Regions from separate parts of the Holdemania sp. genome, predicted to be linked through region 2. Evidence: a T-box and tRNA genes for the amino acid it is inferred to sense, from the RefSeq annotation. Region 2 holds a T-box; the other holds one or more tRNA genes.
The links. The T-box of region 2 lies ahead of serS (serine--tRNA ligase). A T-box ahead of a tRNA ligase gene usually reads a tRNA of that ligase, here a tRNA-Ser.
Positions count from the first base shown of each region.

Region 1 (3,260 bases), on a different contig from region 2:
ATGCTTTGTCTTCATTTTACAGGAAAGCTGAATTTTCAGAGTAAAACAAACGGTCAGAATAATCATTGCTTTTTTCACTTGTTTTGGTTTTTTTATGTTTCTTGCATGGCGAGCAATGGATTACTGAAAACCAGGCGCAAAAAATCCGGCAGATGAAAGACAACCTGTTTTTCATTCCTTCCATTCCCGCGGCAATCCTGTTTAAGCATAAAATTATCTTCATTTTCCAGGGTTGAATTGTGTCTGTTTGAGCCGATTATGGAAAAACGAAAAGACGATTCTATCGGAACGGGCATCCGCAATGTGCCGCTTTCCATGTGTAAGTTGGCGCTGAAGATCAATATCCGCCTAAAGGAAATGATAAAAAGATTATTCGCAAAGCTAAAAGAACGCGAACAGTTCTCTTAAGGGTCTCTTGCGGAAATCAACTTTTCTTTGTCTGTGGTCTTTTTAACCCTATCTGGCGAAATCAGGTTTTGTTTCTGTTTCCAGTAAAGTTCAATCCAAAGAAAGGACAAATGGATTCAGTCACGGTTGTCTCAGCGAACAACGCTTTTCTTCTTGCAGCTTCGCCGAAAAGTCACTTTCTTACGAAATTCTTCATAAGTTTTTCCGATTGTTTTTAAATAAATCTGATATACTGTATTTACAAACGCAAATATGCTGCACAGGAGGTTTACCTTATGAATGATCATGAAGAATATGATCCGATACTTATGTTTTTTATCACCTTCTTTTTTGGAGTCTTTGGCGTTCACCACTTTATTCGCCGCCAATATGGCTTGGGAGTTTTATACTTCTTTACATTTGGGGTCATGGGAATCGGCTGGCTGATTGATACGATCCGCGCCTTCATTACAATGTTCAAAACAAACAGCGAACCGCAAAATGACGGAAGACATTGCCGTCAGTGCGGACGACGTCTGGAGCCGAACCGCGAATCCACCTTATGTCCGCATTGCGAGGAACAAATGGAGCAGGATTATTTACAAATCTCCAAACACTTCACCCGCGTCATCGACGAAGTGGAAAAAGGCCAGCCGCATTTAGAGGATTACCTGCGCCGTTTTGATATTCTGAATAAAGACGTTGAACAGATGTGGGATCTGGCGCAGGACATTGACGTTGAACCTCCGTTTCATCAGAGCGATCTGCGGCAGGCGATGGACCGCAAATTCGCTGAAGCGGTCAGTACGCGGATCTCCATGGCCTTGGAAAAATCCCAGATCACAATGGATACTGTCAAATTGAAACAGGAGCTGATGACGCTGACCGAGGAATTGATCGACTGCAAATACCATTTTCCGAAATATGCCGGACTGATTAATCCCATGATTGAAAAGACGAAGGAAACGTTGAACAAAATCTGAAAGACAAGTAAGAAAGACGGCTGCTGAGTCGTCTTTTTCTTATGAATTTTGCTAAAACCTTTGACATCCCGATATGGATCCGCTATAATATAAAAGCACTTGGAGAATTGGCCGAGTGGTTTAAGGCACCATCTTGGAAAGGTGGCGAAGTGGCAACGCTTCCGTGAGTTCGAATCTCATGTTCTCCGCCATGTGTAAATAAAGGCTTAACCAAGCCTTTTTTCTTTATTTTCTTAAGTTTTTTTCAACAACTCTTAAGAATCAGTACCGCCCTTTTGTGTTATGCTAGGGATAGTTTCAAGAAGGAGGGATTCCCTTTGGATTTCATGATTATGGAATGGATCACACAGGTGTTCCAATCTCCGGCCATGACGGCGGTCATGCGCTTTATTACCGGCTGGGGAAATTTAGGCGCATTGTGGATTTGCTTCGCATTTTATTTTTACTTTATTAAGAAGGATCGTCAGACTGCCGCCTTTCTGCTTCTGGCCATCGTGCTGACCTGGTCGTTAAACGATTTAGTAATTAAACAGCTGGTCGACCGGCCGCGGCCGTTTATGACGCATGCCGAACTGCCGGCTCTGATTGCGATGCCGACGTCCAGTTCGTTTCCATCAGGTCATACCGCGACTTCCTTTGCGGCGATGATGATTCTATTCGCTTATGGCGGCCCTTATAAATGGATGGGATTAGGCGGAGCTGTTTTAATCGCCTTCTCACGGATTTACCTGCACGTGCATTACCCCTCGGACGTTCTGGCAGGCTGTCTTGTCGGTCTGTGTATCGGCGCCTGGCTTGTCCGATTGATGAAGCAACGCAGCGTTAAGCTCACACCGGCCGACGGGGAAAAGTGTTAATTTCTACTTGATTTCACTCTGGGGATCAGATATAATAAATAAGCACATGAATTCCCCAGGTGGCGAAATTGGTAGACGCAAACGACTCAAAATCGTTCGGTAGTGATACCATGCCGGTTCGAGTCCGGCCCCGGGGACCACGAAAAAGACAATCAGACGAAAGTCTGATTTTTTTGTATTTGAACCTTAGCGGTGATAACTGACGATTTTTGAGCTTATCCAGCACCTGCCTCGGCAGAAAAGGAAATATCAGATGCAGGAAATAGCCATCTTCATAAATAGAAAGTCCAACAGGATGATTTCAACGTCAGAATCACTATTTTTTTCATGAATCACATTTCAGATCAGCGTCCTCTAATCTTATCAATTTAACGTTCTTAATATGACTAATGTTATCCCTGTTTTCTTAACTTTTTATGAACTTGGATCCCTTCCCGTCTTATTTTTGTTATACTTTAGATAAATAATGTATTCTGCTTAATTTCAGGAGGTGTTTCAATGAAGAATTCCGGTACTGTTCTCCTCTGTGCATTTCTGCTTGCTGCTTGCGCCGTCGACAGGAATAACGCCGCCCCTCAGGTTCAGCTTGACGAATCTTCCGCTTCTGCTGATCTGCAGGCTTGTTCCTATACCGACGCCTATGCCCAACTGGATCCGGATTCGATTCAAATTCAGAATCTGCTTTTGGAATTTGTCCCTGACGCGCTGGATCAGGATACGCTTATTCAGGCCAGCACCGATGTCGTTTTAGCGACAGTTTGTTCCATTGAGGGAGGAAGCACCGTTCATGAGATCAAACATAAGATTGTTCTGCCTTATACTTATGGCACTCTGACAATTCTCAAAAGCCTGAAAGGTGATCTTTCTGCCGGTCAAACGATCCATTTCACACGTTCTGGCGGTATCATCGCTTACGAAGAATATCTTCAAACCTTAGAGCCCAGTCAAAGGAACGCTGTGGCATCAGCCACTGAAAAACCTGCTTATATCAAGCAAAAAGTTTCCGAAGATATCGACATTGAAGTTGGAAAGT
Region 1 is NZ_CFQZWI010000087.1:8,922-12,181, forward strand. Features, by position in the region: gene AC5OW4_RS11940 (TM2 domain-containing protein) at 684-1,370, shown strand; tRNA gene AC5OW4_RS11945 (tRNA-Ser) at 1,472-1,561, shown strand; gene AC5OW4_RS11950 (phosphatase PAP2 family protein) at 1,697-2,227, shown strand; tRNA gene AC5OW4_RS11955 (tRNA-Leu) at 2,281-2,367, shown strand; partial or broken gene AC5OW4_RS11960 (hypothetical protein) at 2,726-3,260, shown strand, end outside.
Region 1: it has a tRNA-Ser gene. The T-box ahead of serS (serine--tRNA ligase) is inferred to sense a tRNA for this amino acid. The anticodon was not compared.

Region 2 (3,260 bases):
AGTCGGAAGACGATGAGGAAACAGAGGACGAAGCCGGAAACAGCGAACTGAATTCAACGGTAGAAACGGATGAAACCGGGGATCAGAGCAGCGAAGTTCAAGGTGACGCATCTGAATCTGAGATTCAGGAATAGACTGAAATAGAACTAGTTTTAAAAAGTAATGAAAAAGCTATAGTCGATTAAGATTATAGCTTTTTTTCGGAATTCACATTCACTTTAATAATTTTTAGAACAGGATAAAGAATAGGATGTAACAGAGAAGAGAAGCGTTCTCAATTTTAATAAGAATAATATTCAAGCTGAAATCAAGATCTTCAATTCCTGAAAGTGAAAAACGAAAAAGGCAAGTCTGATCAAGCGGCGAAGCAGGGGGTGGCCTATAATTGCAAAGTAAGCAGCGAAAGGAGGAAAGATTTATGCTTGAATGGCAAAAACAGATTCAGTACGTCGTTAATGTGATTGACGAGAGTATCAAAGCGCATCAGGACGAATTTCTGACCTTGAATGCTTTGGCCGATCAGCTGGGCTATTCCGAGTTTTATACAGCGCGAAAATTTAAGGCAATATCGGGAATGGTGTTTCGGGATTATCTGCGCCGGCGGAAACTGGCCTTTGCTTTAAAGGAAGTCCGTGACAGTGAGAAAGGAATCCTGGAAATCGCTCTGGATTATGGCTTTTCTTCCCATGAAGCCTTTACCCGGGCGTTTAAAAACTTGTATGGCATAACGCCCAGCGATTATCGGAGACATCCTGTGCCAGTTATTTTACGTACGAAAATCAATCCTTTTGATCGCTACTTTTTTGGACAAGGAGAGATTGGTATGGTTAAGTCATCAGAAGCTTTAAAAATTTATTTCGTTACGATTCCAGCTCATCAATTTTTGTATGTTGAAAATAAAGAGAGTAACGGATACTGGGATTTCTGGCAGAAACAAAATCAGATTCCAGGTCAGGATCAGGCAACGATTTGCGGATTGCTCGACAGTATCAAAGGAAAATTAGATGATGAGGGCGGAAGCGAAGCGAACAGCGGCGGAGGTCAGATTATGGCTTATCGTAATGATCCGTCAGGACGGCTATGCGACTGGGGCTTCCCCCGTACAGAGTGTTACGGAGTCCGGCTTCCCAACGAGTATCAAGGAGAAATTCCCACAGGGATGCAGCTGACAGAAATTCCTGAGGGCGAATACCTCGTTTTTGAGCATGGCCCGTTTGATTATGAACAGGAAAATCGCAGCGTTGAGGAAAAAGTTGAGAAGGCGATGGCTGATTTTGATTTCAAAGACACTGGATATGGTTATGATACAACGACTCCAGGACGGTTAATTTATTTCTATTTTAATCCTGAGCGGTGCTGGAAATATATCCGCCCAGTTCGTAAGTTTTCAGATTAATTTTCGTTTTGCGGATTCAATATCTCAATTTCTCGTTTATTTTCTTTCTTTCGGGTCAAACTGAAGAAGGAATGAAATCGGAATTACGTTGGTTTCGTTTTATCCATTGACAAAAAAATGGGGCTTGATTAAAATGAAGGTGTTAAAACGTAGATGAGGATAAGTAAGTACATGATTTTCTTTAGAGAAACAGTGGTTGGTGAAAACTGTTGTCAATCCGTGCTGAAATCCACCTCGGAGTGAAAGTGAACCTTTCCGGTTATCGCCGTTAACGATTCAAGTGACTGATGTTTCACGTGAAACATTGGTAATTAGGGTGGCAACACGAGGCATCGTCCCTGAGTGGGCGGGCCTTTTTTATGTTAAAAGGAGGAAATAGTCATGCTGGACATCAATTTGTTGCGTACAAATCCAGAAGTAGTCAAAGAAAACATTAAAAAGAAGTTTCAGAATCAAAAATTGGAATTAGTCGATAAGGTGGTCGAATTGGATCGTCAGTTCCGGAAGGCGAAAACCGACGGCGATAGTCTGCGGGGACAGCGGAATGCCATCAGTAAGCAGATCGGCGGCTTTATGAAGCAGGGCTTAAAAGAAAAAGCGGAAGAAGCAAAGAAAGAGGTTGCCAATATTGCAAGGCAGCTGGCTGATTTGGAAGTGAAGGAAGAAGAATTAGCAGCGGAGATCAAAAAGATTATGCTTGTGCTGCCGAATATCATTGATGAAACAGTCCCGATTGGCAAAGATGACAGTGAAAACGTGGAAATTGAAAAATTCGGCGAGCCTGTCGTTCCTGATTTTGAGATTCCTTATCATACGGAGATCATGGAGTCGTTTGATGGAATTGATCTGGACAGTGCCAGAAAAACGAGTGGAAATGGTTTCTACTATTTAAAAGGCGATATTGCCCGTCTGCATTCTGCAATTTTGTCCTATGCGCGGGATTTCATGATCGACCGTGGCTTTACCTACTACATCCCGCCATTTATGATCCGCAGCGACGTGGTCACAGGCGTCATGAGCTTTGCGGAAATGGAAAACATGATGTATAAAATTGAAGGGGAAGACCTGTATTTGATTGGTACCAGCGAACATTCCATGATTGGCAAGTTCATTGATACGATTATTGATGAAGAACAGCTTCCGCAGACGCTGACGTCTTATTCCCCATGCTTCCGTAAAGAAGTGGGTGCGCATGGCATTGAAGAACGCGGCGTTTATCGAATTCATCAGTTCGAAAAGCAGGAAATGATCGTTGTCTGCAAGCCGGAAGACTCAAAATACTGGTATGATCAGCTGTGGAAGAACTCGGTCGATTTCTTCCGTTCACTGGATATTCCTGTCAGAACGCTGGAATGCTGCTCTGGCGACCTGGCAGATCTGAAAGTAAAGAGCTGCGACGTAGAAGCCTGGTCTCCGCGTCAGAAGAAGTATTTTGAAGTAGGCAGCTGCTCTAATCTGGGCGATGCGCAGGCTCGCCGATTAGGCATTCGTGTTCAGGGCAAGGAAGGGAAGTATTTTGCCCATACGCTGAATAACACAGTCGTAGCTCCGCCAAGAATGCTGATTGCTTTCCTGGAAAACAATTTAAACGCTGACGGAACGGTGAATATTCCTGAACCGTTAAGAATGTATATGGGCGGAAAGACAAAAATCGAGAAGAAATAGTATGAAAAGGGGAGATAACTCTCCTTTTTCATTACTTTGGAGGAAATATGTTAAGAACTATGAGAACAGACGATCTTGATTATGTTGTTAAGATCTGGTTGGAAAGCAATATTCAGGCTCATTCTTTTATTGAATCAGATTATTGGAAGGAGAATAAAGAAGAAGTGAGAAAAATGCTCCCTCACAGTCTTATTCAAGT
Region 2 is NZ_CFQZWI010000007.1:12,318-15,577, reverse strand. Features, by position in the region: gene gyrA (DNA gyrase subunit A) at 1-134, shown strand, start outside; gene AC5OW4_RS02420 (helix-turn-helix transcriptional regulator) at 419-1,396, shown strand; T-box leader at 1,538-1,739, shown strand; gene serS (serine--tRNA ligase) at 1,778-3,061, shown strand; gene AC5OW4_RS02410 (GNAT family N-acetyltransferase) at 3,109-3,260, shown strand, end outside.